DNA from 2 places in the Paenibacillus borealis genome. Region 2 is predicted to be linked to the other one. Evidence: predicted binding sites of a transcription regulator. Region 2 holds the regulator's gene; the other holds the start of a gene.
The links. The regulator LexA, encoded in region 2, represses DNA repair genes until DNA is damaged. The targets are predictions, from matches to a motif close to CGAACATATGTTCG.

Region 1: PBOR_RS02475 (YhjD family protein) is a predicted target of LexA. The motif match lies at 13,370-13,383, and genes of this name have one in related genera.

What each region holds. Positions count from the first base shown of each region.
Region 1 is NZ_CP009285.1:571,370-587,626, reverse strand. It holds gene PBOR_RS02535 (energy-coupling factor transporter ATPase) at 1-388, opposite strand, end outside; gene PBOR_RS02530 (ATP-binding cassette domain-containing protein) at 364-1,230, opposite strand; gene PBOR_RS02525 (Gx transporter family protein) at 1,250-1,813, opposite strand; gene PBOR_RS02520 (NusG domain II-containing protein) at 1,797-2,186, opposite strand; gene PBOR_RS02515 (HD-GYP domain-containing protein) at 2,396-3,931, opposite strand; gene PBOR_RS02510 (inositol monophosphatase family protein) at 4,474-5,286, opposite strand; gene PBOR_RS02505 (alpha/beta hydrolase) at 5,340-6,305, opposite strand; gene PBOR_RS36765 (choice-of-anchor A family protein) at 6,581-8,443, opposite strand; cyclic di-GMP riboswitch class I at 8,524-8,613, opposite strand; gene PBOR_RS37590 (choice-of-anchor A family protein) at 9,116-12,220, opposite strand; gene PBOR_RS37280 (collagen-binding domain-containing protein) at 12,150-12,401, opposite strand; cyclic di-GMP riboswitch class I at 12,482-12,574, opposite strand; gene PBOR_RS02475 (YhjD family protein) at 13,404-13,796, shown strand; gene PBOR_RS37620 (hypothetical protein) at 14,055-14,204, opposite strand; gene PBOR_RS02470 (ASCH domain-containing protein) at 14,229-14,651, opposite strand; gene PBOR_RS36005 (S-layer homology domain-containing protein) at 14,785-16,257, opposite strand, start outside.
Region 2 is NZ_CP009285.1:4,668,844-4,685,100, forward strand. It holds gene PBOR_RS19485 (Fpg/Nei family DNA glycosylase) at 1-791, opposite strand, end outside; gene PBOR_RS19490 (TIGR01457 family HAD-type hydrolase) at 837-1,625, opposite strand; gene rnz (ribonuclease Z) at 1,920-2,870, opposite strand; gene metH (methionine synthase) at 3,097-6,474, opposite strand; gene PBOR_RS19505 (FixH family protein) at 6,653-7,075, opposite strand; gene PBOR_RS19510 (HAD family hydrolase) at 7,304-8,089, opposite strand; gene PBOR_RS19515 (hypothetical protein) at 8,124-8,651, opposite strand; gene PBOR_RS19520 (DUF896 domain-containing protein) at 8,699-8,908, opposite strand; gene PBOR_RS19525 (LysM peptidoglycan-binding domain-containing protein) at 9,019-9,348, opposite strand; gene lexA (transcriptional repressor LexA) at 9,629-10,255, shown strand; gene PBOR_RS19535 (L,D-transpeptidase) at 10,453-10,791, shown strand; gene PBOR_RS19540 (hypothetical protein) at 10,910-11,467, opposite strand; gene PBOR_RS19545 (hypothetical protein) at 11,648-11,869, opposite strand; gene PBOR_RS19550 (hypothetical protein) at 11,950-12,135, opposite strand; gene PBOR_RS19555 (hypothetical protein) at 12,188-12,412, opposite strand; gene PBOR_RS19560 (hypothetical protein) at 12,517-12,876, opposite strand; gene PBOR_RS19565 (hypothetical protein) at 12,892-13,155, opposite strand; gene PBOR_RS38610 (DNA-directed RNA polymerase subunit alpha C-terminal domain-containing protein) at 13,751-14,008, shown strand; gene PBOR_RS19575 (hypothetical protein) at 14,888-15,385, opposite strand; gene glnA (type I glutamate--ammonia ligase) at 15,774-16,257, opposite strand, start outside.

The DNA of each region.
Region 1 (16,257 bases), 4.1 Mb from region 2:
TCATCGCTTTGCGTGCCCGCTCCTTGGCCTCCTCCAGACTCATGCCGAAGTTAAGCGGCCCGAAGCAGAGATCCTTCTCCACCGTATCCTCGAACATCTGCTGCTCCGGGAATTGAAAGACCAGTCCAACCCGCCGGCGCAGCGGCAGCAGCTTCGGCGACTTCTCTCCTGCAGTAATTGTCACATCAAGCACCTGCACCGTGCCTTCTGTCGGTTTGAGAATCCCGTTGAACAGCTGGAGCAGTGTGGACTTGCCGGAGCCCGTTGCCCCGGCAATCCCGGTCAGCGACCCCTGTGCAATATTCAGATTAATCCCATGCAGCGCCGTCTGCTTCCACATACTGCGGTCAGCATACGTGTAGCTTACTTGCTGTAGTTGTATGGCCATAGTGTGTCTATAAGCTCCTTTTCGCTGGCGGGTACATCCACCGTAATTCCCCGGCTCTGCAGTTCACGGGCAAGACGCCAAGAGTAGGGTTCCCGCAAATGGTATTTCTCCAGCAGCTCTTCATTACGGAACAGCTCCGCAGGCGGCACATCCGCCGCAATGCTTCCGCCATGCAGAGCAAGGACACGGTCGGAGGCCAGTATCTCATCCGCATCATGCGTGATGACCAGAATGGTGTATGTCCCTTCTGCCTGCATGTCCCGCAGAATACCCATAAGCTCGTCGCGGCTGCCTTCGTCCAACATAGAAGAGGCCTCGTCGAGGATGACGATGCCTGGCTTCATGGCAAGAATCGAAGCAAGCGCGACACGCTGCTTCTGTCCGCCCGACAGCTCTCCGGGATGCTTGGACAGCAGATGATCAATGCCCAGCTTCACGGTATAGAGATCAAGCCGCTGCTTCATCTCTTCGTAGGGCAGACACAGGCCTTCGAGGCCGAAAAGGATATCTTCCTCTACCGTCTGCCCGATGAACTGGTTATCCGGATTCTGAAATACCATCCCGATGCAATGCCGGATGGCCCCGATTGTCTCTTCCTGCAGCGTATGACCGCAGACAGAGATCTCCCCGGCACTCTTCGGCAACAAGGCATTCAAAAGCTTAACGAGCGTAGACTTCCCGCAGCCGTTAGGTCCGACAATGCTTACCCATTGGCCCTGCGGAATAGACACGTTAATATCATGGAGAATCGGATGCTCCGGATCATATCCGAAGGAGACCCCTGCAAGCGTAATAACGGCCGGTTCCTCACCAGCCTCTGTATCTTTGTACGATTGATTCATGTTAGTCATCCTTCCGCTGCTAGTGGCCCGGTCCGTTCAGGAACTCTTCAAACAAGGATATTTTGGACAGAGAGGCTACGACATACCGGACGGCAAAGCCGACAGCAATCCCCGTTACGATCCCGGTAATCAGCAGAATCGGCAAGTAGTAGAAAATACTCGTTGAATTGAAAACAAACGACGCCGCAAGCAACTGGCCGGTATTATGAGCTAGTCCCCCTGCAATACTGATTCCGATCACACTGAACTTCTTGCCGCCGAGCTTCACGAGCGCGAACATGACTATAAAGCTGAACAGCGAGCCGAACAGGCTGAAGAGCAGACTGGATAGTGTGCCGAGCAGAAATGCGGTCAGCAGCGTCTTCAGAATGACCAGCACGAACACATCTCGTCCACGCAAAAAGTAAATACAGGTCAAAATCATAATATTGGCGAAACCCAGCTTGGCCCCGGGCATCAGCCCCATTCCTGCAAGCGGAATCTGAGCCTCGACAATACTCAGCACTACGGCTACGGCAGCGAAGATCGCAATAATGACCGTCCGTTTCAGCGCTGTAGCTGATTCACTACTGGACATAGGCATCTACTTCATCCTCCCCCGACGCACTTGCAATTTCAACTAATACCCGGTGCGGAAGGCATACTATGGTCTGCTTCGGCAGAGTGATAAATCCAAAGCCGAGGCATACCTGATCGGGACAATCCGCATCGTACATCTCAATCCCATAATCATGCACCTTCAAAATGTTATAGCCGCGTTCTGTACGGATATCAATGGTTTGCTCTTCTTTGGTAAGCGTGACTGTTTTGAACAGCTTGCCGTCTACCGTTATATTGGCCGTAAGTTCCTTGCCGGGCCCACCTTTATCAGCATCGTTTGACAGCCATCTCGGCACGAGAAAAGCGAGCGCAGCAATCAGAACGATAGAAATCAGCAGCACATCTGCGCGTTTCATAGAAATCTCCCTTATTTTTTAATTAAAATCCAGACTTAATAATTATAACGGTCCGCCCTCAATCCTTCAATGAATGTAGTCGTTAATTGTCGCATTTCAATGGCAGTTCACAAAATAGGCACGCAAAGCAGAAGCGGAACCCTCCATAAACTGGATGGCATCCGCTTCAGCAAGAAATATAAGGATAACTGGTTTAACACCGCACATCCTTATCCTGTTTTGATTGGATAACCTGTCTGAAGAGGTTCCGGCTTCCGTCCAAAGTACGCCAGAAATAGTCCGGCAAATTCCGGGTCCCATTGAGTGCCCCTTCCCTGCTCCAGAATAGCCAGCGCCCGGTCGTGATCCATCCCTTTGCGGTAAGGACGGTTAGAGGTCATAGCATCATAGGCATCCGCCACAGCGATAATCCGGCCATGTAAAGGAATATCCGTACCGGCAAGACCGTCCGGATATCCTTTACCGTCATAGCGCTCATGATGGGAACGGACGCCTCCCAGATAGGGTGCCATTTTTTCTACCGGTTCAATCTGCCGCAAAATATTCTCTCCTAACACAGGATGGCTCTTAATCTGGTCGAACTCCTCATCCGTAAGGGCTTCTTCCTTGAACAGGATGCTGTCCCTCACCCCAATCTTGCCAATATCATGCAGCAGGGCCGTCTTGCGTAAATCATCCAGCTGCTGCCCGGTGAGTCCGGCCAGCTGGCCGATAATGACCGAGTATTCCGCGACACGCAGTGAATGCCCTGCGGTGTAAGGATCACGGGCATCCAGCGCCACGGCCAGTGTAGTGAAGTAGCTGTCAAGCAGCTGCCTGCTCTGTTGTTCCCGGGTCTGCAGCCCCCGCACCATCATATTAAATCCTGCGACAAGCTTGGAGAATTCATCGGAGTACTCATCCTGTACCTGGATCAGATTGCCGTCCCTTACATGGTTCATCGCCTGATACAGCTCATTAATAGGATGCTGCACACTGTTCGTCAGAAGCCAGGCCGCTATCGATGAGAAAAGGGTTCCGATCAGCAGCACCATACTCGCCCACGCCCAGTAGCTTTGAAGTCCGACCACTCCTACAGGACCTCCATTACCATGCAGACGGATTTGCGTAGCCATGATAAACAGAAATAGCGGAAATGTGCCGATTAGCATACAGCTTACCAGAAATTTGGGACGGATCGGCACAAATACATGGCCTTCCAAAGAGAAATCAATACCATACTGCTCCAGCGCCCGGTTTCTGAATTCTTTGATCAGCGGAATAATGGCCGTACAGGTCAGGAAAAATTCAATTAGCGCATGCATGCATGCCACAAGAATGGCTCCGCACACAGCCAGGATCAGATAGAAATACGGAACCGTAATCCAGCCATTGTAAATCATCCAGAATGTCATCAGGCAGGCCGGCAGGGAGAGGCCCAGAAGATGCGGCCCCATAATCCGCTGAACGGCACGCCTCGGCATCTGATGTGTATGCAGATACGCTTCTTCCAGCATTGGCAATGTCAGGTTTTCTTCATACAGTGCTGTGCGGATCGGTCTGATCTGATTGAGAAAAACACCAATCTCCATGACCGCCATGATAATAAATGACAGCCCGAGCACAAGCAAGAGCCGGAAATATTCTATGCTGCTTATCTCCAGAGATGATAGCAGAATCAGACTTCCTACTGCCAGCACCGCTACTACTGAGCCGAATATATAATTCCGGATCTGATTTTTAATGAATATTCTGTATAGTCTCATCTGTCCATCATTCCCGTCCCGGCCTCAGCCCAATATCCGCTTGCATTCCTATATGACACATGTTATAATAATAGAATATTTGTTTTCGAGTATGTTTATCCCCATCAAGAAGATGTCAGGCCGATAAATCACTTGTCTCTATTATCGGCAGTTTGGACACTAAATCTTACGTTTTCTTGCAGTACTCTTCCTTTTTATGAGATTAAATTCGAACATAGCATTCCGATTCGCACTGGCGCGGCCACGGAGCCGCAAGGACAAAAGAGAGGTAGGGCTTTTGTCGTATTGGAAGGATTTCTCTCGCCACACGGCTGCTGGAAATAAACAAGGAACAACGACACCCGTTTCGCTAACAAACGGCGGGGGATTCATATACCGATAAGACATGGCTGTGCTGCTTCCCTGACGCAGGGAAAGGCCCCATGTGTGGAACATAATAAGCGCCCGATACCCGCTGTTTGCGGATATCGGGCGCGTCTACGTTCCGGGGACTTTTTCAGACTGAATCACACGTACAACAATGTTGAAGGACACTGAGCCTTTTATTCTGATTCCTTCCGCAATAATGTCAAGAGATCCCCGAAGATTCCAGGTGTCGTGAATACGACCTCTTCACCATAAAGTTCAGCAGGAATGTCATCTGGCACCCCTTGTACATTGCAACTCAATGCGCCCGCCTCCCGTGCAATCAAGCCTGCGGCGGCTACGTCCCACGGTGAAAGACTTTCCGTATGCGCATCTAATTTTCCGGACGCCACATAACAAATGTCTACTGTTGGCGCAGCAAAACGCCTAATGTCACGGCAGTTTCTTCTGAGCCGGTTCACTCTTTCGATTGCCGGCTGCACTTTGGCCGGATCATGAGGAAAACCTGTGCCAATGACAGCATCTAATAGTGAAGTACATGTACGAGTTCGTAAACGCTCACCATTGCAATAGGAGCCTCTCCCTTTAATCCCAACATAAGTACAGTTCAAATCTGGCGCATATACTGCTCCTGCCAGGACTACGCCATCAAGGGCAAAAGCCAATGAAAGGCCGTAATGCGGTAGGTTCCGGGCAAAATTAACCGTTCCATCTAAGGGATCAATCACCCAAACCGGACCGTCAAACTTGAAATCATCCCAGTTATGTACTCCATTTTCTTCCGAAAGAATTCGATGACCTTGAAATTTACCTATTATGGCTTCTTGAATGATTCTTTCCGATAGTAAATCAGCAGATGTCACAAGTTCACCATCATCCTTGAAATTCACTTCAATTTGTTCCCGACTGCGCAATCCGGAAATTGTGTCACCTGCTTTTGTTACAGCCTGTTCTGCAAACAACGCTAATTCTCGAAGGTCAAAATTCATTCCGTTCCCATTCCTCCTTACAGTGCGTAATCTTATTGAGCATTTCTGCCAGTCTAATACTTTATTTCCTCTGAACAGCTGTGTATATATCGTTCCACGAATTCGCCTACAGTGCGAACATATTCCTTTTTATCCGTATCATAGGCAAGACCATGCCCCGCTCCATGCACCACCAGCTTCTCCTTCGGACTCTTGCAGGCACTATACAGCTCATCCATCATAGCAAAAGGTACAAACTTATCCGCATCTCCGTGAATAAATAAAATCGGCACCCGGGCTTTGCGCACCTGCTTCAGCGCTGAAGCTTCGCCGAAATAATAACCGGCCTTCATCCGGGTTACCAGGCTGGCACTCTGCACAAAGGGGAAGCTTGGCAGATGATACATCCGCCACAGCTGGTAGGACAGCTGTGCTTTGACCGAAGTATATCCGCAATCAGCAACAATGGATTTGACCTGCGGAGGAAGCTCTTCTCCAGCCGTCATCAGTACCGTCGCTCCGCCCATAGATACGCCATGCAGTACAATTTGCGCTTCCGGCCCAGTCTCCTTCAGAACGAACCCGATCCATTGCAGATAATCACGGCGCTCCGGCCAACCGAAGCCAATGTAGTCCCCTTCGCTCTTCCCGTGGCCTCTGGCGTCGGGCAGCAGCACATTATATCCTAGGTTGTCATAATAGTTTTTGGCGGTTGCCCCCATATCCTTAGCTTTGCCGGAATAACCGTGGGCAATGATTACGGTACGGCCCGCAGCACGCTCTGAAGCCAGATAGTAGCCTCTCAGCTTCAGGCCATCTTCCGAGACCAGCTCCACTTCCCGGAAGTTCTGCCGCGCCACCCACTCCGCACCTTCCCCCCACGAAGCTCCGGCTACCGGCGGGTCCACCTTCAAATCCGGTGTCTTGCCAAGGAATTCCTTGGGAGCCCGCTTAATAGCCACTCCATAGAAATAGAATCCGGCATACGCCACAATCCCGGCAACAACAGCCAGTATTACTAGCAGGTATATACTCCACATAATCGTTCCCCCTCTCAGTAAGCAACCCTCCCTTTAAGGGAATGTGAATTTTTGCTTATGAATAATTTGAGCCTAGTATAGCACGGTATCCGTTCAACTAAAAACACTGCCGGGAGTCCGGCATTACCTTCTTCACCCAAGTGGTAAGCTACAGATAGAATACGCCACCCGTATACAAAAAGGCTGCTTCCTGGAGAATATCTCTCCGGCAGCAGCCTTCGTCCAAAAACAGCGGCTTAATCACTTTTTACCCTGATGTTCTTCGTTTAAGTGAATCATTTTCGCTTGTTCGCCCTGGCCGTTCTTCTAAGAAGCAGGCCCAGACCGGCAAGGGCGATACCGGTAATATAGTACGGTGCAGGACTTGATTCACCCGTCTGCGGCAGGGTTTGCTCTGCAGTCACACTGCCGAGAGGAATCTCGTCATCGATAATGATTTCTTCAGGCGACGGTCCCGCCGCTGGTGCAGGTGCTGGTGTAGGCTCCGCTACAACCGGCTGTGGCGCTGTTGGCAGCACCGTCACAACAGGTGATGCCGCCGGCCCCAGAGGAACAGGGTCATCATTGATAGTAGTATCAGTCACAATAGTCCCAATCACTACCGGAGCAGTTGATGTCGGAAACACGAAGCTTGGAACAAATACGCTCGTGCTGGTTGCCGTTGGTGCTGCGGTCGGCACTGTTGTTGGTGTCGCCGTTGGTGCTGTTGTCGGCGTTGCCGTTGGTGCCGCTGTCGGCGTTGCCGTCGGCGCTGTTGTCGGCGTTGCCGTTGGTGTCGCTGTTGTCGGCGTTGCCGTTGGTGCTGCTGTCGGCGTTGCCGTCGGCGCTGTTGTCGGCGTTGCCGTCGGCGCTGGTGTTGGTGTTGCCGTTGCTGTTGGTGTTGGTGTTGCTTCTGGTGTCGGTACCGCTGTCGGTGTCGCCGTTGGCGTTGTTGTCGGTGTTGCCGCCGCTGTCGGCGTTGTTGTTGGCGTTGCTGTTGCTGTTGGTGTTGCTGTTGCTTCTGGTGTCGGTACCGCTGTCGGTGTCGCCGTTGGAGCTATTGTCGGCGTTGCCGTTGGCGTTGTTGTCGGTGTTGCCGTTGCTTCTGGTGTCGGTGTTGCCGTTGCTTCTGGTGTCGGTGTTGCTGTTGATTCCGGCGTCGGTGTTGCTGTTGGCGTCGGCGTCACTGCCGGCGTTGCTGTTGATTCCGGCGTCGGTGTCGCTGTTGGCGTCGGCGTCACTGCCGGCGTTGCTGTTGATTCCGGCGGATCTTGCCCTTTATAAGGAACATGGTGAGATTCTCCTGTTCCTGAGAGCGAAGCTCCGATCAAATTTCCGTTGATTTGACCATTATTGAATTGAATGGAGGCATATGGAGCCAGTATAGAACCCATAACTCCGATACTCTCAATTTGAAGATGGGTTGCCTGACTGAAGTTATATAGCACTTTGCTATTCATAGAGTTGTCCTTATTATCACTGCCATTAATTCTAATGCCCATATTTTTCATCGTAACTGAAGTGCCCGATACATTTACTACAGCCGTCGAACCGCTGGGAATCTCGATTCTCAGCCCATTAGCACTAGACAGCTTACTGCCATTGACAACAAATACGTTAACATCTGAATTTGTACCTACGAGAATCAGACTGCCATAATCGTCAGTTGTAGTACTATTTGTAGGAAGCCCTGCAAGCTGCTGCGATTTATCACGGAGCAAGCCGAATTCGGCTGTGAAGTCTATGGCGTTCGCTATCAGCTGTAAGGTTCCTGTACCATTACGGGGGCCGCCGCTACCGCTGTATTTCCCGCCGTACACCGCGTCTCCGACAGTTTCTCCACGTTCATAGTAAAGATCGCCCCCGGCAACAAGAGAATAAGCCTCCTGCGTTTCCTGAGAGCTTAGTTTGTGCCCCACCGAGTAACCCTCACTTAGTTTCACATTTCCGCCTGCGGCTAATCTGCCTTCAATATCGCTTCTGTAGGCATCGACACTTCCCAATATGAACACATTATACTTGGACGCATTGCCCGGCAGAGAAGCCCCCTCGGCTCTAACTGAAATGCTCCCCAGTGAAATGATTCCGCCGCCTCCAACAATCAGAACTGTTATAAGTCCGAACACCATAAGACGCTTGAATTTAGTTAATTGGAACATACAGACTCACCTCACAGTTAATATAGATATAGGCCACGTTTATAACAAAAAAAGACCGCCGGAAAGAGGGATACTCTCTTTACGGCAGTCGGACGATCGTTGCGCTTCATCGCGCTTTAGACTCCTGGACTTTGCGTCCCGTTCTTTCGAACGGTTTGCGTTTATACGTCAGTGAACTATTAGATTGTGAAATTATGTACTAAATCAAACTTCCATACTAAAGTCTATGACATTAGTTACTTTAGAACTAATTTTAGTTTATCCGCTATCTAGGCTTATTGTCAACGAAATCCTTTGAAACATTTGGCAATAGATTATATCTACCGATCCGCTCCAAAGTACTGTTACAAAAGGTTTTTTCAATAGAAAGCTTAGTCTTTCCGCCCAAAACCCTAATCCCTATACTCCCTCGGATTCGACTTTATAGTATTTTTGAAACTATGTAAAAAGAACTAATTTTCATATTGTAAATTTAAACTTAAATAATAACTCTGACAGCCGTAAAATCGCAACTCCGTTTCCCTTAGCACATTCGCTTTCACGAGAAATATAGAAATAAATATATATTGTTATAAAAAAGGCTGCTTCGGGAGAACGTCTTCTCCCAAAGCAGCCTTTTCCCGATTCAGCGGTGCTACCAACAATCTTTCATAAAGATCTTACGGATTGCATTTATTTACGTTTATCTGTTCTGGATCTTCTACTAAGGAATATCCCCAATCCTGCAAGAGCTATACCAACCAAATAATAAGGAGCCGGACTTGATTCACCAGTCTTCGGCAGCGTAGCATCCGCAGGCACATTGCCTAACGGAATATTTTCATCAATGATGGTCACAACCGGCGTCGGGCTTGGTGTTACTGATGGTGTTGGGGTTAGGCTTGGTTTCACCACTAACGGCTGAGGTGTTGCTGTTGCCACAGGGCCCAAAGGCAGCGGATCATCAATGATTATTGTATCGGGATTTACGATATAACCGATTATTGGAGTCGGCGTCGGCACTACATTAATAAAGACAGGCGGTGCAGACGATGGCACTGGTGCCGGTGGTGATGTCGGTGCTGGTGTTGGTGTCGGAGTAGGCGTTGGCTCTACCGTCGGTGTCGGTGTTGGTGTTGGCTCTACCGTCGGCGTTGGTGTCGGTGTCGGCTCTACCGTTGGCGTTGGTGTTGGTGTCGGCTCTACCGTCGGCGTTGGTGTTGGTGTCGGCTCTACCGTTGGCGTTGGTGTTGGTGTTGGTGTCGGCTCTACCGTTGGCGTTGGTGTTGGTGTTGGTGTCGGCTCTACCGTTGGCGTTGGCGTTGGTGTTGGTGTTGGTGTTGGTTCGGCCGTTGGCGTTGGTGTTGGTTCAGCTGTTGGCGTTGGTGTTGGTTCAGCTGTTGGCGTTGGTGTTGGTTCTACCGTTGGCGTTGGTGTTGGTTCGGCCGTTGGCGTTGGTGTCGGTGCTACTGTTGGCGTTGGTGTTGGTTCGGCCGTCGGCGTTGGTGTTGGTGTCGGTTCGGCCGTCGGTGTTGGTGTCGGTGCTGCTGTTGGCGTTGGTGTTGGTTCGGCCGTTGGCGTTGGTGTCGGTGCTGCTGTTGGCGTTGGTGTTGGCTCGGCCGTTGGCGTTGGTGTTGGCTCGGCCGTTGGTGCCGGCGTTGGTGTTGGTGTCGGTTCGGCCGTCGGTGTTGGTGTCGGTGCTGCTGTTGGCGTTGGTGTTGGCTCGGCCGTCGGCGTCGGTGTCGGTGCTGCTGTTGGCGTCGGTGTTGGCTCTGCCGTTGGCGTTGGTGTTGGCTCTGCCGTTGGCGTTGGTGTCGGTGCTGCTGTTGGCGTTGGTGTTGGCTCGACCGTCGGCGTTGGCGTTGGTGCTGCTGTTGGCGTTGGTGTTGGCTCGACCGTCGGCGTTGGCGTTGGTGCTGCCGTTGGTGTTGGTGTTGGCTCTACCGTTGGCGTTGGTGTCGGTTCTGCCGTTGGTGTCGGCGTTGGTTCGGCCGTTGGCGTTGGTGTTGGTGCGGCCGTTGGTGTTGGTGTCGGTGCTGCTGTTGGCGTTGGTGTTGGTTCGGCCGTTGGCGTTGGTGTTGGCTCTGCCGTTGGCGTTGGTGTCGGTGCTGCTGTTGGCGTTGGTGTTGGCTCGACCGTCGGCGTTGGCGTTGGTGCTGCCGTTGGTGTTGGTGTTGGCTCTACCGTTGGCGTTGGTGTCGGTTCTGCCGTTGGTGTCGGTGTTGGCTCGGCCGTCGGCGTTGGTGTTGGTGCGGCTGTTGGTGTTGGTGTCGGTTCGGCCGTCGGCGTTGGTGTCGGTTCAGCCGTTGGCGTTGGTGTCGGCTCTGCCGTTGGTGTTGGTGTTGGTGCGGCCGTTGGTGTCGGCGTCGGCGTTGGTGCGGCCGTTGGTGTCGGTGTCGGTTCAGCCGTTGGCGTTGGTGTCGGTTCTGCCGTTGGTGTCGGCGTTGGTTCGGCCGTTGGCGTTGGTGTTGGTGCTGCCGTCGGTGTCGGCGTTGGTGCTGCCGTTGGTGTCGGTGTCGGTTCAGCCGTTGGTGTCGGCGTTGGCTTCACTGTCGGCGTTGGCTTCACTGTTGGTGTCGGCTTCACTGTTGGCGTTGGCTTCACTGTTGGTGTCGGCTTCACTGTTGGTGTCGGCTTCACTGTTGGTGTCGGCTTCACTGTTGGTGTCGGCTTCACTGTTGGTGTTGGTGTTGGAGTGCACTTAGGTGTCGGCGTCGGCTTCACTGTCGGTGTTGGCTTTACCGTTGGCGTTGGCTTCACTGTCGGTGTCGGCTTTACCGTTGGCGTTGGCTTCACTGTCGGTGTCGGCGCCGGTGTTGCGGTAGGTTTTACCGTTGGTGTTGGTTTCACTGTTGGTGTCGGCTTCACTGTTGGTGTTGGCGTTGGAGTGCATTTAGGTGTTGGCGTTGGTTTTACCGTCGGTGTTGGTTTTACCGTTGGCGTTGGCTTCACGGTCGGTGTCGGCGCTGGTGTTGCGGTCGGCTTCACCGTTGGTGTCGGACTCGGTGTTGGTGTTGGCGTTGTGGCTGGTGTCGGGCTTGGTGTTGGTGTTGCGCTTGGTGTCGGCGACGGGCTCGGTGTTGGTGTTGCGGTCGGCGTCGGACTTGGTGGCGGCCCATCTCCCTGGTACGTTCCAAGGTGCATTTCTACCCCGCCGCTAAAAGACTTGGCAATCAGAGTTCCATAAAGCTCTGCTCCGGAATAATTGACATCTGCTTTAGGCGCCAGTATCGTCCCCAAAAAGGTTGTATATGCAATATTTACCTTGGTTGCTTCGTAGAAATTGAACAGCACTTGACTCGCTTTCCCGTTATTCATTGCAAAACTCGGCACATTGACCGTAGCTCCACTTATGTTAATAATCAACGTGGCATTCTGGGCAATATTAAATTGAATATTATTTGTACTCGCCAGCGTTGAAGCATCCAGATGAACTACATTGAAAGAATCCGGCGCACTTATTGTAAGTGTTCCATAATTATTATTACCAATCTCTTTCGTATCGGACAATGCCCCGTATTCTGCGGAACGAGAGATCAGATACTGTTTCTCAGCCGGGAAATCAATCGTGCTTCCCTGCTTCTTCGCGCCTATAATGTTCACACTAGGCTCATTGGCTTCAAGGCTGTCCCCATACACAACGTTGCCGTAGATTTCTCCGCTGCCCGAATGTTTAAATTTCTTGCCGGCAACGAGTACATCTGTGGCTGGAGAGTTCCTGTATGCCCTAGCTACCCCGTAACCTCCAGAGAGAGTAATATCCCCCCCCCGCTGCAAGACGGCCTTCAATCTGATCATTGCCTTGCGTAAAATCGTCGAAGATAAAAGCATTAAAATTCCCGGCAATCCCTAAGACCGGCGTTGGAGTGTAAGGTACACCAGATGTTGCCCTTACCTCCGTCCCCCAAGTGAAGACGCTGCTTACGGTCAGCACGCCCGCCAGAATGAAAGCGGCCGTTTTACGCACTCTTTTTCCCAATAGTCCACACCTCCTATTTACTATTCTATGAATCCGCCGCAGAACTATAACAAAAAAAGACCGCCACGAAGGGTTAGCTTCACGGCGGCCGGACGACCATAGCCCGGACTTAAGGGGCATCAGATTCCTGACTTTGCGTCCCGCTCTTTCGAAACGGTTTGCGTTTGTACATGATAGATATGAAATTGGAAAAGCTTATGTAATGCCACACTTAAATCTGTGATATTTGTTACTTTAGAACTAAGCTTAGTTTAGATGCCAGCTGGCATATTGTCAATATATTTCCATTTCACTTCACCGATATTTTTTCGAGGAAAAAATTAAAAAAAACCTTTATATATAAGGGTTTTTAATATTGACAAATATACCTCACTGCCGAAACAGGTCGAGATTCCCGGCAATTTGTCGCAGTAAATTTTCCTGTTTCCAGAAATATTATCTCGCAATTTTAACTATTAAAATTTAGTATATTAGTCCTACTATTATTCCTTATACCGCTTCTTATCCGCACCTGAAGAAACGGGCGCCATCCCCCTTAAGGACAACACCCGTTTTCCGCTCATACCGGAGAGCACTTTTATAGTAATGGCTCTATGATATTCATATATTTTCACAAAAACTGGCGCCTAAGCAAACCCTGGCAGCAGTCTTCAATCGACATTTCTAGGGAGTTTGCATAGATGGCTGAAAAATCTGCACACGGAGGAATCCATTTTTTTAGAGCAGCTGCATCCAGCCAATCATTGATACCCAGAGCGGAACGCTAAGGACCAAACCGAATACCAGACCGCGGCGGAGACTTCCTTCATGACTCATTGCCATTCTCCTTTTGTACTGATTTATTTTTAATCTTTATTATTTCAATTTTAATATAAAATAATTTTTCCTATTTTATTGTGAATTATGTCACATTAATAGTCCTTATTTATAAATACCATTGATTTTTTTTTGAACTTCGAGTTAAAATACGAATATACGTTCCCGTAAGAGGAGATGAGATTGATGCACAGAGCAGAGAGCCAGGACAATCTGCTGGTGAAATCCTACATTTTGCTGCCGCTCATTTTATCTGCTTTTGAACGCGATGCTTCCATTATATCCTCAGAGCTGCGCACACCCGCTCCTTACCTGGAGGTTCTCCGGACAGCAGCGGATGCAGCCACAGCCGACCTGCGGGATGTCCGTACCGGGATGAGAGCCCGTGGTCTGACGGTCTATGAGCAGCAGAAGCTGGAAGTTGGCGTCGAGGCTAAATATGTCTGCAGGGGTTACCATGAACGGATGCTGCTGCTGGATGATGTCATTGCCGCCCAAGCTGCCATCCGCATGCGGAGATATCTGGGACTCGACATTCCCGATCCCCACAGCCTTAAGGGGGGGTACAGAATCAAATAAAAAAGAGGCCCGCCAGGATTGGCAGGACCTCAGGGTACCATATTACACCGGGGGATGTTTGGTAACCCCAATATACATCCCCTACCTGAAAATAAGCTGATACCCAGATAAAAATTACATTAAAATCGTCCAATACCCCAGCGTGCCAAAAATAACCACTACAGCTACCGGGTACAAAATCCTCCGGCTCACTTGATCCTTAAAGGCAATAAACAAACAAAGCATACAAAGCCATGCGATAAGAAGGCTGCCCATCCCTTATGCATACGCCCCTTCCCGGCGGTTCGGATTGGCCCCTGCGGCAACTGCCGCACAGAGCAAACTTTCCATATATAAAAAGATTACCCGCAGGCGGTCCCTTTCATTCCCGCTAACAGCGAGTCCGCACAAATAATTATTGGCGTTCACCCTTATAATCCTGCTCCAGCAGGCTCACTGCTCCCCTTCAAGAACGGGATACTCCCAGAAGCCTAGACGTCCCTTGGCGGGTATAGGATGAGCCAGCGGAACAACCTCCTCCAGCTTCCAGGCAAACCGGCCTTCAGCATAATCGCCGAAGACATGTTCATTCCCGCCCGGCCAGCCCTGCTGCGCCTGCTCCACCGTAACCCCGCAGCAATCAGCCAGGCGGCTGGTCGCGATGATCATCCCGGATGGCAGATTGTCGGCAGTGAAGCCGTAGCGGGCAAGCACCGATTGATAGGGCTCTGTTCCGCATATGGCCTTATCCACCCGCATACCGGCATGAATGGCCAAATCCCCCCGGTAAGCCGTCTGCCATGAACGGGTTTCGAACTGCTTTTCCCCCAGCGCAATTAAAGTTGCCCAAGGCTGGCGAATCGTCAGACATTTCATGCTTGCCCTGCCTCCTCAGATACCTAAACAAAAAGCGCAGCCCCCCATATCAAGGAAGCCGCGCTGCATATCATTTCTTGGGATAATACTCATTATAAAGTTCTGTACCTGTTTGTAAAGCTCACCTCTTCGTTTAGTTCACCTGATTCTCCAGAAGATTAACTATTAGGGTCACTGCTTCAGCCCGCGTTGCAATCTGGTTAGGGGCAAACCGGTTCTGCCCGATGCCGCTGATCAGATCTTTCTCTACAGCTGCGGCAATATAAGGGGCTGCCCACTTAGGAATGTCACCGGCATCTGCAAAGTTCAGTTTGGCCTGCAGATCTACTGTTACTCCCAGTGATCTCACGATCATTACTGTTAACTCTGAGCGGGTCAGCTTCTGCTCAGGACGGAAGGTACCGTCAGCATAACCGCTGACAATTCCCGCTGCTGCAGCCTGTGCCGCATAAGCTCTGGCCCAAGCGGGAATATCATTCATATCCTTGAAGGCTCCGGCGCCGCTGTCCGGAAGCTTCAGCGCGCGGACGAGCATCGTGATGAATTCAGCCCGGTTCACTTCCCGGTTCGGGCGGAAGGTATTATCCGCATATCCGTTGACGAAGCCGGCCGCAACCGCTTTTTGAATAGCCGATGCTGCCCAGTGGCTGCCTACATCAGACAATACCGGATTGGCCGATGGACTGCTTCCGCTTCCTGCCGGTGCAGCCGATGGTGCAGCAGTGGCTGCCGGTACAGGCGCCGGTGTAGCAGAAGGCGTTGGCGTTGGTGTCGGCGTTGCTACGGTACCAGTCGACCCTCCAGGTGCAGGAGCCGAAGTCGGTGCCGATGTTGGCGCAGGTGTCGGTGTAGAAGGCGCTGGTGTCGACAGATCCGGCGTTGGTGTCGGTTCAACCGGTTCCGGCGTTTCTCCTCCGGTCTCCTCCTGCTTAAGGATACCGAACTGTTCAATAATGTAAGGCTCAGCATTATTCTTGTTCTGGTCAATTTCATAGGACACTGCAGTCAGCTTGTCACCGTCGACCGTAATGCCTACGAAGTTCTGGATCTGGCCGCGTTTCGGACGCGAGCTGTCGCCCGGGTCCGGTCCGTACGGTGCAGCATGATTCTCGTCAGCCACTTCAAAGAGGTTGTAATAGGCCTCGCCCAGTTCAGCTTTCTTGTTCTTGTAATATACCTTCGCTCCGGCTGTGGCTGGAATCAGATAGATGGAGCCATCCGGATTCACAGTGTATTCCACCGTTGCCCCATTCAGGGATTCGGTGATTATGTCGGTGGCTGCGGCAGTTCCGTCTGCCTGGATAGGCTTCGTGCGGGCATAGATATGATCATGCCCCTGCAGTACAAAGTCGATGCCCAGCTCCGCCATAAGCGGCGCGATCTTCGATCTCACTCCGTTTGCGCCAATGATATCCTTGTCGGTAGCGTGATTGGAGGTTGTATAAGGCCCTTTATGAATATTGACAATAATCCAGCGCGCTCCGGCCTGCTTAGCCGCCTGCACATCTGCCTTGAGCCATTCCACCTGATCTGTACTGAAATTCGCATAGGCTTCGGAATCTTCATTGCTGTTCAGCACCACAAAATGGGCATTGCTGAAATTATA
Region 2 (16,257 bases):
CAATAGAATACCTTGCGTCCGGACTGCTCTGTCTTGAGTATCGTTCCCCCGCCGCGCAGGCAGGGTTCGCCGCCGCGGTCGTACACTTTACAAGCATTGTTGTAAGAGCCGGTAACCGTATCTCCGGTCATGAAAGGCATTTCCATATAACCGCCAATCTCGGTTGCCTCCGTCAATACCTTGCGCACACTGTCATACAGCCGGGTCACTGCCTCCGGTGACAGATTCTGAACGAGCGTAGAAGGCAGAAGTCTTGCTTCAAAGGCAATCTCGTCGGCATAACAATTGCCGATTCCGGCCATAACATGCTGGTTGACCAGCAGACTCTTCAGCGCACCGCGGCGTCCTTTGAGCAGTCCGGCGAAGCGTTCAGCCGTCATCCTCCGGTCCAGCAGCTCCGGTCCAAGCTTACCCATTGCCGCTTCGCTTTCCTTAACAGACAGGAGATGCAGATATCCCAGGCGCAGGCCCATGAAATAGAGGATATGCTCTCCAAAAGCCAGTTCAACCTGAGTAGTCCGGTCCGGACGCTCTTGCTCTGTACCATAGAACAAAAGTCCGCCTAACATCAGATGAAGCAGCAGTCTTCTTCCGTCATGCAGATGGAAGAGGATATGCTTGGCACGGCGCTCTACGAACACAATACGCGCGCCAACCAGACCGTTCACGAAATCCGCTGTCTCCATATTGATTGTTTTTTCTCTGTTTACGGTTACCCCCGTAATTGGAACATTTATTAGATGCTGGCTCAGCAGCTTTCTGTAATTCTCCATTTCCGGCAATTCCGGCATATTGTCATCGTCCCTTCCAGGTTGGTAAAAGGCATACCTTTGTCATTATACACCGAGCAGAACCATAAGTTCAGCTAAATCAGCACAAATTTCATCAGGCGTAACTCCTGTAATAGTCTGATAGTGCTCCAGATTATCGCGTGTGGTCAGACCTGTGAGCACCAGTATCGTGCGGCAGCCTGCATTTACACCGGCAGAAATATCTGTACGCATGTTATCCCCGACTACAACCGCATCCTCAGGCGTAATGCCCAGCAGTGAAGTCGCATAAGTAATCAGATGGGATTCCGGTTTGCCGATTACTACAGGGGAAACACCGCTAGCCGCTTCAATCGCAGCTCCAATGGTTCCGGCACCGGGCATCACTCCGTCGTCAGAGGGTAACATCAGATCCGGATTCGTCAGCACGAACTTGGCACCTTCCCTGATCCAGCGCGAAGCCCGTGCCAGCGATTCATATGTAAAAGAACGGTCGATCCCCTGGACAACATATTGCGGATTCTCCGTGACCCGGGTCAACCCCGCCTCCGCACAGGCCTGCACCAATCCCTCTTCTCCAAGTATCGCCACGGTTGCTCCCGGTGATTCCTCAGCAATGTACCGCGCTGCAGCAAGCGACGAGGTGCAGACCTCTTCCGGATGCGCATCAATCCCCATCCCGCGCAGATGTGCAGCAACACTTGCCGCTGTGCGTGAAGAATTATTCGTGACGAACAGGAACGGAACTGCAGCTGCGCGCAGCGCCGCTATTAGCCGTTCTGCATCCGGAATCATCCGGCCCCCGTGATACAAGGTTCCGTCCAGATCAATTAATAAACCACCAATATTGTTCATAATTCCCCCTGTTTGAATCCCGTTTATTTAATTTATTATATTAATAGTTAATGTCATAAACAATTTTGAAAATCCGCTAACGCTTTCCGGAATAACGCGCCGTTATTGAGTTTATTACCCGCGAGGCTCACTTCTCAGCTTCTTCGTTTCGCCAATTTCTCTACTGCTTCGTATGCTCAGCGGCCAACTGTTACTTAAAATTTAACATACTTCGTCGAACGATAGCGAACCGCTGTACCGGCAGGCTTTTTTTGGCATAGCCCTGTCATTTCCTGCGCTTTCCCGGAAAATAATTCATTCCCCGGAGGCATTTCCAGGGGTTCTCCGGTGGACCGGGAAGGTGCAGAATTCCTCTGCCAGCAGTGTAGCCGGGAAGATGGCCTGGGCCTCTTCCAGGAGCGGAATCAGCTCCTCCTGCGAGCTGTAACGCGAGCTGAAGTGGGTCAACAGCAGTTCACGCCCCCCTGCCTCACGTGCCAGCTCCGCTGCTTGCCGGGCAGTGCTGTGATGATACTGATAAGCCATATCGGCCAGGTCATGGGCAAAGGTAGCCTCATGAATGATCAGATCAGCATCCTGTGCCAGCGGCAGTGTTCCCTGGCAAGGACGGGTGTCGCCCAGAATAGTAACAATGCGGCCGCGTTTCGGCGCATGGATTACATCCGCTGCCCGTATCACAATCCCATCTTCAGTTGTAATATCTTCACCTCTCTTCAGCTTGCCGTAGAGCGGTCCCGGCTTCAGCCCGTAACTCTTAAGCAGCTCTGCATCGAGGTTTCCAGGACTGTCTTTCTCCGTTACCCGGTACCCATAGCTGTCAATTCTATGCTCGAGCAGTCCCGCCTCAACCTTGAACGTGTCATCCTCAAACACAAGCCCGCCGCTGTGCTCGATAATCTCAAGCTTGTAGGGGATTCGCGACTGGCTTGCAGATAATGAAATATCCAGATAAGCTTTGATCCCCGGAGGTCCATACACGGTAAGCGGTGATGTACCGCCCTGATAGCCGCGGCTCGACAGCAGCCCCGGAAGGCCGAACAAGTGGTCACCATGCAAATGGGTGATAAACAGCTTCTCCAGCTTGCCCAGCCGCAGCGGTGAACGGAGAACCTGATGCTGTGTCCCTTCTCCGCAATCGAACATCCAGAACGTGCGCCGTTCTTCAAGCAGCCTGAGGGCGATTGAGGTTACATTCCGCTGCAGTGTCGGCACCCCGGCATTCGTTCCCAAGAAATATATTTCCATTCTGCCCCTCCTCTCTTCTCTCGTACTAAGTGCCTTATTTTTATGATGCCGGTTCTTATGAAAAGAATTCTACTCTGTTTTGACACTGAAAGCATCTTTCAAATGGAATCGCCTATAAGCGATACATATAAATTCTTATATACCCAGCAAAAAACCTCCCGGTGACGGGAGGTTCCGCTATGACGGGCACAGGCCCTTCTGACGGGTGATGATCAATCAGGGCAGTTTACAGCTTCTCCACATTGAAATACTGCGCTTCAGGATGTGCAAATACCATTGCTGATACCGAAGCCTCCGGCTCCATCATGAAGCCTTCGGTAAGATGAACTCCGATATCCTCCGGAGACAGCAGCTTGAATAACGGTCCTTGATCCTCCAGATCCGGGCAAGCCGGGTAGCCAAAGGATACCCGGATTCCCTGATAACGGGCCCCGTGCCTCTGCTTCATCGTCATATCCGCCGGGTCCGGGAATCCCCAGGTATCCCGCATCATATGATGGACGCGTTCTGCCAGACCTTCCGCTACCTCCAGTGCCACTGCCTGCAGGGCATGGGAACGGAGATAATCCCCCCGGTCCTTAAGCTCAGTTGATAATTCGCGCACACCATGGCCGGCAGTAACGACCAGGAATCCCACGTAATCCATAATGCCGCTCTCTACCGGCTTCAGGAAGTCCGCGAGGCAGAGATACGGTTCAACGTTCTGCCGCGGGAAGGTGAAGGTATGCAGCACGTTGGCAGGGTTCTGCGGGTCATAGATCAGGATGTCATTTCCGCTCGACTGGGCCGGGAAGAATTGATACATGGCATGCGGGACAATAGTGCCTTCCAGCATCGCCTGATGCAGAATATCATCCACGGTTTCTTTCAGTTCTACTGTACGAGCATCTCCGGCTGCCAGCTGGGCTTCGACGGAACCGCGCAGCCCCAGATGATGGCCAAGCAGCATCTGCATGTTCACATAAGGAATAATATGTCCGAGCGGATAATTGCGCAGGACATGACGTTCCAGATCCGGCGGGGTAAACACGGGAGCATCCGCCGAAATCTTGGAGCGGACCGCACGCGTCAGCTCAGGAAGCGGCTGCTGCGGAGCCACAGCTACGGCAGCCTCTGCCTCTTGGCGTACCTCTTCCTCAATCTTGCCCCGCTCCAGCGGATTCATCAGCCGGTTGGCAATATCCAGGCCATCCATAGCATCCTTGGCGTATAATACCAAGCCGTCATATTCAGGGCGGATACGGGTCTTGGTGAACTTGCGGGTTAATGCCGCACCGCCGACCATAATCGGCACGTCGATCCCGGCAGCCCGCAGATCCTGCGCAGTCAGTACCATCTGCTGTGCCGACTTCACCAGGAGGCCGGACAAACCGATGGCATCAGCTTTTTCTTTGCGGAAGGCTTCGATTATATTCTCTGGCGGAACCTTTATACCCAGATTGACGATCTCATAACCATTATTGGAGAGGATGATCTCCACAAGGTTTTTGCCGATATCATGCACATCGCCCTTAACGGTTGCGAGCATAATTCTTCCTTTAACAGAGGTCTCATCCTTCTTCATAAACTGCTCCAGATGACCGACTGAAGCCTTCATCACTTCGGCGCTTTGCAGTACTTCAGCCACAATCAGCTCATTGTTATTGAATAATCTGCCGACTTCCGACATCCCCGCCATCAGCGGACCATTAATTATCTCAAGCGGACCGGATAACTTCAAGGCTTCGTCCAGGTCAGGAATGAGACCTTCCTTAGTTCCCTCAACGACATACGAAGCGAGACGTTCTTCCAGCGAGAGATTGGATATCTTCTCTTTCTTCTCGACCTTCTTACCACGGAAAGCCGCTACGAACGCAGATAAAGTATCGTCATTCGTATTATAAATCAGCTGTTCGGCAAGCTTGCGTTCCTCTTCAGGAATGGAGGCATAACGCTCCACCTTCTCCGTATTCACAATCGCATAATCCAGCCCGGCTTTGGTGCATTCATAGAGAAATACCGAGTTGAGCACTTCACGGCCTGCTTCCGGTAGTCCAAACGACACATTGCTTATGCCCAGAATCGTATGAACGGAAGGCAGAGCTTCCTTGATCAGACGGATACCGTCAATCGTCTCTTTAGCAGAACCGATATACTGCTCGTCGCCTGTTCCGACAGGGAATACAAGGGTATCAAAGATCAGATCTTCAGCGGCCAGCCCGTATTTGTTCACCAGCAGATCGTAAGAGCGTCTGGCAACCTCCAGCTTGTCCTTAGCCAGAATCGCCTGTCCGGTTTCATCAATTGTGCCCACGACGATGGCAGCACCGTATTTATGAATCAGCGGAGTTACGAGCTCGAATTTCTCTTCACCATCTTCAAGGTTAATGGAGTTAATAATCGCCTTCCCTTGGCAATATTGCAGGGCCAGATCAATTACCTTCGGATCGGTGGTATCGATCATCAGCGGGACTTTGACTTTCTTCACTACCAGTTCCAGGAACCGTTTGATATCCTCCGTCTCATCACGGTCAGGGTCCTGTACGCAGACGTCAATGACCTGCGCTCCGCTCTTCACCTGGGCGCGGGCAATCTCTGAAGCTTCCTCGTACTTACCTTCGACGATCAGCCGCTTGAACTTCCGCGATCCCAGCACGTTGGTCCGTTCACCGACCATATAGGGACGGTTGTCACTCTCAATGTACACTGGCTCAATGCCGGAGAGTGCCGGCGGATGATTGCCCTCAAGCCCGCGCGGCGGATAGGCCGACAGAGCTTCAGCCATCGCCCGGATATGATCCGGGGTAGTGCCGCAGCAGCCGCCGGCAATGTTCAGCCAGCCCTTCTCGGCGAAGCCGGCCAGCTTACGGGCAAGTGAATCTGGAGATTCATGGTAGTTGCCGTTCTCGTCCGGAAGCCCGGCATTCGGATAGCAGCTTACCGCTGCTGAAGAAATGGCCGACAGCGAACGGATATGATCGCGCATGAATTCGGGTCCGGTCGCACAGTTTAATCCGACGGAGATCGGCTTAAGATGCTCCAGCGAAATGTAGAAGGCCTCGATGTTCTGTCCCGCAAGCGTAGTCCCCATCGGTTCGATGGTACCTGAGATCATCACCGGCAGTGTAATTCCGCTTTTCTCGAAGGCGTTGTGGATGCCTATGCTTCCGGCCTTCACATTCAGCGTATCCTGGGAAGTCTCCAGCAGCAGGGCATCTACCTTGCCGTCAATCAACGCGACCGCCTGCTCCTCATAGCTGTCCACAAGCTCCTGGAACGTGACTCCCCCGGTTACAGAGAGCGTCTTCGTGGTCGGCCCCATTGCCCCTACAACGTACCTAGGGCGATCAGGTGTATCATATTTATCTGCGGCGTTACGCGCAAGTCTGGCAGCCTCCAGGTTAATCTCCCGGGCCCGCTGCGGGATATCATATTCTGCAAGCACCACAGAGGTGGCGCCGAATGTATTGGTCTCAATCAGATCCGCGCCGGCTTCCAGGTATTTCTCATGAATATCCTGAATCACCTCCGGCCGGGTAAGCACCAGCATTTCATTACAGCCATCCAGCTCATCCCCGCCGAAATCATCTCCGGTAAGCGGCACCTGTTGAATCATCGTGCCCATGGCTCCGTCTAGTATCAGTATGCGTTGCTGCAAGCTTTCAGCAAGTGTGAATTTGGCCACTTTCAATCCCCCCAGTAAAACATTAGAGTAAGTTTAGCAGAATAAAGGGAATTCGGAAAGCCTTCCTTTCCACCCTGCATTATTAGTATTGATTGTTTAGCTACGGCTCATCAACTCACTATGGCTGCACCGTGAGTTCTTTAGACGGCATGGAGTGCTGCGTCCGGGCAGTAACATGGGAAGTGACCGTATAGCTGCCGGCTTGCTCAAATGTACGTTCACTTACATAAGCTCCCTCTCCGTCACTGGCCCCTTGCAGCTGAGTGCTCTTGCCGGGCTCTGCATTATCTGCAATTTCGAAAATTACTTCTTTGGCATCCTCTACAACTTCGCCGTCCTGACTAACGACAGCTTTAAAAGTAACCTTGTCGTTAACCGATATTTCTTCCGGGCTCCAGCTTAACTCCACCTTGATTGGTACCATTGAGGAATCAGCAGCTGCATGCATATGCATATCCTCTTCATTATTCCCTGAACAGCCGGCAAGCGTTATACCCATAACCATGCAAATGAGACCTCTGCGCAATCTTGGCTTAATCATCTGGAGCCCTCCCGGTTCTTCGATAGATTCATCTTAACGCTGACAACGAAAGTCAGATCGCTTTCTTTCTTATTATACACATTTTATTCAACTTGTCGGAAATAAGCTTCGTTAACCGCCCTATTTCATGAGAATAGTCATATACATGAACTACATTCGTCCCTATCAATGTGGATATATCAAAAAAGCCAATACCCTGCGAGAGGATACCGGCTTCATCTAATTCCGTTATAGGGAGTGCACCAATGGCAGAAGCTCCGAAAGATGGCTGATCTGATGATCCGGAGTAATGTCCGGGTCAGAGGTCTTGCCAGTCCGGTTGATCCAGACCGTCGTTAGACCCGCAGTCAGTCCTCCGAGAATATCAGTTGTAAGCTTATCTCCGACCATGATCCCCTGCTCAGGCGCAATATCCAGCAGTCCGAGCGCATGCTCGAAGATAGTCTTGTCCGGTTTCCCTTTGCCGAAGCTTCCGGAAATGACAATATGGTCAAAATACGGAATAAGCTCAGGTACACCATCAAGCTTCTCCTGCTGGAGTGCCGGACAGCCATTCGTCAGAAGCAGCAGCTTCACCTTGCCGCGCAGCTCATCCAGCACCTGAAGCGTCTCTTCGTATATATAGGGACGGCTGCGGCGCTCAGCGGCGAATTTGTCAGCAAGGCGTGCCGCCAGCGCTTCGTCTTCCACTCCTAGGGAAGCCAGCCCGCGGCGCCAGGATTCGATGCGGTAGGCCGGAGCCAGTTGCTCCAGCTGCCGGAATTCCGGCTGTTCTCCAGCAGTAAAATTGGCCCATAGTGCCTCAAATGGATTGATCCCGATCAGCTTCGTGAACGGAAATGTCTCGTAAGACTCATACAGCGCACGTGCTTCTCTGCGCACCGCCTGCTCAAGCTCTTGCGGATCAACGGAATCCCCTGCAGCCTCAGAGGCGTAGCGGAATGCTTCTTCCACACTTCGATCATCCCATAGCAGTGTATCGTCAAGGTCAAATAGTACGGCGGTAATCGGCATTTCGTTCTCCCACTCCCTATGCTGGTCTATCTTACTATTCGTGCACTACTTCAATGTTGTTGTTCTTGCCGAATTGCTCCAGGCGTTCAGCCATAGCAGCAGTGTCATAACGGTTAATCAGCTTGGAGAAAATCCACTGCTTGCGCTTGCCTTTATACTTAATGGTGACCACGCTGCGCGACAAGGTAATCTTCTCGATTTCCGCCGCAGGCAGAAAGCGTTCACGGTTGTATTTAATAGTAGACAGGCGGGCACGCTCAACCTTAAGGAACGGACGGCGGAAGAATAACAGCGCGGCAAGCAGGAAGTACAGTACAACCCCCAGCCAGTTGGCCAGAATCCCGCTTCCTTTAGCATCATCAATGGAACCGACTACCCAGAACATAATACCAAGCAGTAATAACACTACTGGGAATACAATATTCCGGCCTTTAAAAATATCGACGCTCTTTGCAGCAGCTTTGGAGCTTGCCCCGTAAATCGTCTCTTTCCCCTGCTTCTTTCTTTGCTGATTAACTTGCTTGGTGTTGCGTTGAACCATTCTTTCCCAAGAACGGGCCATGTTAGTTCCCCCTAGTCATCCTGTATTATCTATGAAAAGGCTGCAGACTAAGCTTTACGTCCGTTGTTGCCTTCTTCATGCTCCGGATTATCCACAATTTCAATGGTATCAAGCTGGGCCCGGAAGTTGCTGCGGATGTTGCCCAGATAAATCTCGCGAAGCTTGGCACGTTCTGCCAATTCTTCCTCATTCAGGCCGCCGTTCTTATGTTTGCGTGCCAAATCATTGATGCGTGCGACCAATTCGTCAATATTCAATACTTTCCCCTCCCCTATAAATTCATTCTAACTTTGCCATGAGAAAAAGAGCTTGTCAAGGTCTACCCCCTGAAAGCTCTCCGAGTCGAACACCACTATGCTTCTTTCACTTAATATACCGGCACGGACAGTATATCTCCGGACTTAATTCCACTGTCCTTCAGACCATTTGCCTTCTTAATTCCTTCTATATATACAGCAGTCTTCATATCATCCGGTTTATTCTTCAGCGCAATGCTCCACAAGGTGTCTCCGTGTTCAACCACGATCCGCTTCTCCGGCTTCATTAAAGAGACAGAACCGGCGAACACATTCCCCACTATTGTAAATCCGGAAATCATAAGCAACAGAACCAGAGTAATCTTAATGAAGCTGATCTGGCGGAATAAGGTTGTGAGTGCAGACAGCAGATGAAGAGTCTTATCTTTGAACTTTCTCATTAGAATATGGGGTAATGGATTACCGGGAGCGGACACCTTGACATCCTCGTTGTAGATACTGTTGTATGTGCTGTATTTTAACATTAATATCGACCTCCAAACACTTGTTCTTACTTTCGAAAATAATATAACACGAACATGTGTTTTGATCAATAGTTTTTTCGAACAACTGTTCCCTTAATTATCTGGCCTGCAATTTCCTCATTTTAGAACTTATGTTTGTACGAACGGCAGTTCTATGTTATAATTTTCCCAAACATAGTATATGGGGTTGATTCCGATGTCAAAGATTTCGAGTCGCCAGCTGGCGATCCTGGAATTTATACGTAACGAAGTCCGCAGCAAGGGTTATCCTCCGTCTGTTCGGGAAATCGGCGAAGCTGTTGGCCTGGCCTCCAGTTCTACAGTGCACGGTCATCTGGACCGGCTTGAGAAGAAGGGCCTGATCCGGCGCGATCCTACGAAACCGCGTGCGATTGAATTGCTCGGTCAGGAAGATTCAGAGAATGTACATCAATTCGTCCAGACGGTTACCCGTATCCCTGTAATTGGTAAGGTTACTGCTGGTGTTCCCATTACTGCTACAGAGAATATCGAGGATTACTTCCCGCTACCTACTCATTACGTAGGGGATAACAAGGTATTCATGCTTTCTGTACTCGGCGACAGCATGGTTGATGCCGGTATCATGAATGGCGATTACGTCATCGTCCGTCAACAGCAAACTGCCGACAATGGTGACATCGTTGTTGCGATGACCGAAGAAGATGAAGCAACCGTTAAGACCTTTTACAAAGAACGTGATCATATCAGGCTGCAACCGGAGAACCCGGCTTATGAGCCTCTCCGCCTTAACCGCGTTACTATTTTGGGCAGAGTCATCGGATTATTCCGCGATATCCATTAATCCTTTCTCCTTCATAATTAGGCTGCTCCGCATGAAGCGAAGCAGCCTTTTTCCTGGTTTTATCCTGTTGAAAATGCGAAAAATGCCAAAAAACCAACATGCAAACATTCGTTCCCGTGTTGGTTTTTCGGCATTTTTTCTCCCGAACCGCTTCAGCCATCCGCACATATCCTGATTACAAAGGAGTGCTGATCCCCATGCCCAATTATCGAATTATTGTCGACCTCTCACAGCGTATGCTTTACCTGCTCGATAATGACACCGTAACCAGAGGATTCCCTGTCGGCATCGGCAGGATGCTGACCGTTTCGCCCATAGGAGAATATACGATCATTAATAAGCAGCCCAACCCGGGTGGACCGTTCGGAGCTTTCTGGATGGGTCTGTCCAAGCCGCATTACGGGATTCACGGAACCAATGACCCTTCCTCTATTGGCCACATGGTCTCCCACGGCTGTATCCGCATGTATAACCAGGACGTGGTCGCTTTGGCTGCAATTCTCCCCATTGGTACCCGTGTGACCATTAGGGAGTAGCCGCCCTAGTGTACACCCGCCGGTTCCGCAAAACATGCTGCGCCTGCCTGTATGTCCACGCGGAACAGAAGAACCCCTTTGGCCAAAATTCGCCAAAGGAGTTCTTCTGGATAACCTATTAAACAGTTTGTTCGTAGCCAAGCTCTTCCAGAATACTTTCAGCCAGACTCCACTGCTCCGAAAATGAGTCTTTGCTTTTTTTGGCATAGACTACTGCGCTCTTGGTTACTTTCTCGATTAGCCTGCGTCCCTGCTCTTTGGTGATGGAGACTTCCATCCCGGAGCGTCCCACCACCTCAGACAGACAAAAGAATGCAATCCGCATGGCGTAATTGTCCCTGCTGAGGAAATAGAACAGATGGGGAACGTTTTTCAGCAGCCGGTCAACCCAATTCGTAATCTCCCGTACCTGATAGACCTCCCTGCGATCCTGCTCATAGCCATTGAAAATGATTGTAATTTTGCCCTGCAGCTTCTTTTTCTCATATTTCTTGAACTCACGCAGATAGTTCTCCAGCCGTCCCTTCTCCACATCTTCTCTGGAGACATTCAGCACGGTCGTACCGGCTGCCTCCAAGTCAGGTGTCCCTGCCGCGATCTCAGCTTCTCCATCAATCAGCGGTTCATTATAGTGTAATTCCGGTAATCCCAGACGCTGGCGTAATTGATCGTCCATTCTTCTCACCTTCCTAATCAAGCTCTTATGCAGCTTGTTCATCATGTTATCCTGATATGTATTTCCGTAATCGCATACATTACATCATTTAATTATACTCCGCCCCTTTCACAGTCTCAATCACAAGCAAAAAGACATCCCGGAAGGATGTCTTTGACTGGATACATATCCTCTGACTGACTACAACACGCTGCGTAACAACCGGATAGCAATAGTGTTTAAACGAATCGCTTCACGGATAGATGCTCTGGCAGCCAGCAGTTCTCTTCTGGCACGCGTGCCGCTTGGAATTCTGCGCAGATTCTCATTGATTTCTTCAAGTCTCTCCAGCAGAATTGCTCTTTGTGTGAGCAGGGCATTAATGGCTCTGCGGATTCTGTTTCGTTCTCTTTGCGTCATCATTACACCTCTTTTACGTTTTATAGTATAAGAAATGCAAGGATTTGCTTCGGAGACTGTGTGATTTGGCAGTAATATTATAACTAGCTTTCTTTGACCTTGATGGAGATAATATTTACAGGATTAATAAACTTGCCTCCCGCCGGAATCCAGCCAGTTAAGCCACCGGATGTCAGATAGGTTCTAGCTTCTGCCGCCGATTCAAACACAGATTCCAGTTCTTCAATTTGCCCATTCACATACTGAAGCTCAAAAATAACTTTACTCACTGCGACCACCTCCTCAACTACTAATTCGTTACCCGGAAGCGTTTACCTGCTTTTACTTCTTGGGCAGACGTACCCGGAACTCAAATTCGTCACGTCTGTAGGTCATTCCGGCCAGCAATACATACTCCGGTGTCCATTTCTGTACAGGTCCGGCGTAATCAGCAATCACATGCGGCTTACCCTCAACCAACTGAACAACATAGACCTTCACCTGGGCAAGCGCAGCCGCGAATATATCAGCATCACTTGAAAGAACTTTATACGCAGTATTCAACATCTTTCCTCCTTAGTGCACACGCAAGAATGATAAGGATTCATGGAGCATACAAATCAATTCAATTATACCGGGTTCTGGAACAATATGTAATCCCTATTTAGAGCTTAGAGCTTGATGAAAACGATTTTAAACAGCCCGAGGTATTTGCGCTTTGCCTTAACATCACCGATAAATGTCTTGCCGTCTTGAATATCAGGTATGCTGAATGTAGAGAACAGAATGTAATTTTTTCTAATAGTAAATGACTCCACCAGCGGTTGTGCCACCAGATCAGTAATTCCACTGGCAAGCTCTATACCCAGCGTTCCCTCCAGATTGTTCACAGCATATTCCCCAAAGTCCTCTTTGCCCGGATTCAGAACTGCTAGCAAGACCAGTATTACTATTAGTACAAAAGACAGTTTTGCTGCTGTTTTCTTGCGGACTCTGCGTTCAGGCTGCGGTGTATCATATCGCGGGTTCATCCCTATTCCCTCCAGCTATAATATTTCTTGAATCGTGAATACTAACGGACTCACAATAAACCGGCAGAGCATAACAAATACATCAATCGGACTGCTTATCCCCACATCCATTCCGCTCCATTCCGGACTACCTGTTACCGGCGAATCCAGCCCATATTGCTCTATAATCCGTTCTTTGGTTTCGGTAGACATAACAGTCCCTTCTGTAGCTCCAGCCTGCGAACAAATCAGCGTGAAGAACAGCATAATCGCAATTATGGATACATATTTATTTCTCATTTCATACTCCTATGTATCTTATTTATTAAAAAGGAAATACCGGCACCGCAACGACCAGGATCACCACTCAGTAGCTGCCGCTACACTCACTTACCTGTTCTTATCCTTCAGATAATAGTATCCGCCATTAAGATTAACGTCCCGCTCACCGTTACCATTAACCATGTGTGACTAGCTTGCTCCGCAGCGTATATTCCTTAACGAGTAAAGCCACGCCCAGAATAACCGTTATAACAGCAAATACAATCCCAAGCCCTCTTAATACGCTTTTCACTTTAACCCTCCCTATTCTTACTGTAAGTCCAACCAAGCACCTGCAGAAGGTCCAAGTAACGTCTATTAGATACAGTATATAGGATATGGTACATTATGTAAAAGATATGACCAGCCGACACTATCATACCTGCACAAAAATATCAAGACATAACTGAAGTTGATTTCATGCGTACAGGTGTTTAACCGAATTAAGATTTTGTGAAAAATATATGTATTTCGCAATAAATAGATTGATATTTTCTCTCATTTATTTATAATAATTACCAGATATATGAAGGGAGACATCACGAGTTTGACCACAAGAGATACGCTTCCCCTCATGTCTTACATTGATATTGACCGCAGATTATACTCACGACCTATTCACACTTTAAGACAGAGATCGACCAGAAACCCTAAAAGCATTTCCCGTATTCTTAATTCGTTATATGAGAGCAATTACATCACCATTGGTGATTTGATGAAAGCTTCATTGGCTGAATTGCGTTGCTTAAGGAATTTTGGCGTCACGGGGCAAATAATTGTTGTTGAGTTGTTAGAGGCCTATACCAATCAATTGTCTGAGATTACCCGCTAAGGACCTTTATATAAAGGTTCTTTTTTTATTGGGCTGCAAGAAACGCTTGGCATTAGCGGAATCCACCCACATCCCTTGGCATATGAAGAACAAATTTACCCTTAGGGGTGAAAGGACTTACTAGCCAGTGGTCATTTGTCTGCTGGCTCTTCTTTTCTTACCAAGGTTCCATTACAAGGAGGACAGAAAAACTCCGGCGATTCGCCAGCTTTCAGTCCATAATAACACTCGCCCACGACAAACTCTGGCACGGGGTCCAATTCCTAACATTCCACACAGACATAATCTATCCATACCTCGGGCTCTTCTTCTCTCATGTTCCCATAGCTCCCAATCCTTCATTTTATCCGATTTGTTCGCTTCTCCATTTTCCATATCTCCTATCCCCCATTTCTTTTGGTTTGCGTATTCTCCTCACATGCAGCTGGACGTCGTACTGTTGCTATGCAGCAACAATCGTATATCATGCCCGGCGGATTATTTTAATGTATGCTCTGAATTTAAATCGTTCCCGAACAAACCGGGCGCCGGCTATCTTAATGTATTCTGGCGTGTATCCCTCTACTATTCCACCATAATCCATGAGTTGTCCGATCGGGTCCGGATCTTCCCGGTACCAGACAGATGCCTTTGACTGTGCCATTGCAGCTGCGAAGAAATCCTTCTCGCTCTCTAAGACTATGTTGTATTATTCATTACGGCCCGCCTTATTAATATCAGATCTATCAGCAAGCAGATATATAATATTATTAAAAACATAATGAAAAAAAAGCCCTCCAAGCAGCTCCGAGAGCAAAACAAAAACGCCTTTTAAGCGTTCATAAGAAAAAGAATGAGACGTCAATGTTGTTGATGACGTCTCATTCTTTTTATCTAAGCTTAATTTACGTCATATGCAGAGAAATTCAAATGGTATGCAGGTGCTGAGCTAAAGTTTGGAGCGTCTACTACAATATAAACTGTTGCACCTGCTGGTACGAAAATGTTACCAAAGGTTTGCGACTCTGTTGTGTTCGCCTTTTCTGTATAAAATAATTGGGTTTCACCGAAACCATTATTGTAATTAATTTTATAGCCTGCCCTTGTCACTCCGTTTCCAGAGAAGCCTCCTACAGTCGCATATACTCTTTTATAACCAGATGATGTATTGGTCCATTTAAACCAATCTTTTTCTGTAGAATTTTGAATAAAGAGATCATAAACAACTCCGCCATATTCATTTAAAATAAGAGAAATTGCGGTAGCTTGTGTATCCCCTATACCGACTATATAAGGAGTGACTTCCGTTGAGTTAACATCTTCGGCAAATGCGGAAGCCGATGGCAGCATAACTATTGCTGAGATAATAAGTAAAGTAAGAAGTTTTTTAATTTTCACTATTCTTCCGCCCTTCGATTCATTTGTTAACCGGCCGATTACACTTAAATAATACATCTTTCCCTTTTATTAATACATAGTCCATAAGTTGTCAATTATTAGAATATTCCACCGATATTTCATGTCTATTGTTGTTGAATTATGAATAAACACCTCCCTTCCTGTCATGTGGATTTTAACATGCACATTAATGTAGGGACAAAGCCTTGTTATTTAAAGAAGAGCATAATAAGTTTCAAAGATAAGACGTCAATTATCCATCCTTTTATACTGATCGCGAAGAGTAGTTCAATATGGTGAGCTTTATATGCACTGAGTAGGAAAAGTCCCCCTGGCCTATAAACACAAAAAAAACCCCGGCGCTTAGAGCGCCAAGGGCTGCTGTATCCTAGTAAAGCGTCATGTATTGATCTCTTTCCCATTGGTGAACCTGGGTGCGGTAGATATCCCATTCAATTTCTTTAAGTTCGTAGAAGTGGGCCAGCGCATGTTCGCCGAGAGCTTCGGTGATGACATGGCTGCGGATCATTTCGTTCAGGGCTTCCTTCAGATCGGACGGCAAGCTTGGGATGCCTTCTTCAATCCGCTCTTCCTCAGACATCACATAGATGTTACGGTCGATTGGAGCCGGAAGATCAAGCTGGCGTTTGATTCCATCCAAACCTGCCTTCAACATTACAGCAAGGGCAAGGTAAGGGTTAGCCGCCGGGTCCGGGTTACGGACTTCAACGCGTGTGCTGAGCCCTCTGGAAGCCGGAATACGGATCATCGGGCTGCGGTTACTCGCAGACCATGCCACGTAGCAAGGAGCTTCATAACCAGGCACCAGACGCTTGTAAGAGTTGACAGTCGGGTTAGTAATCGCTGCAAAA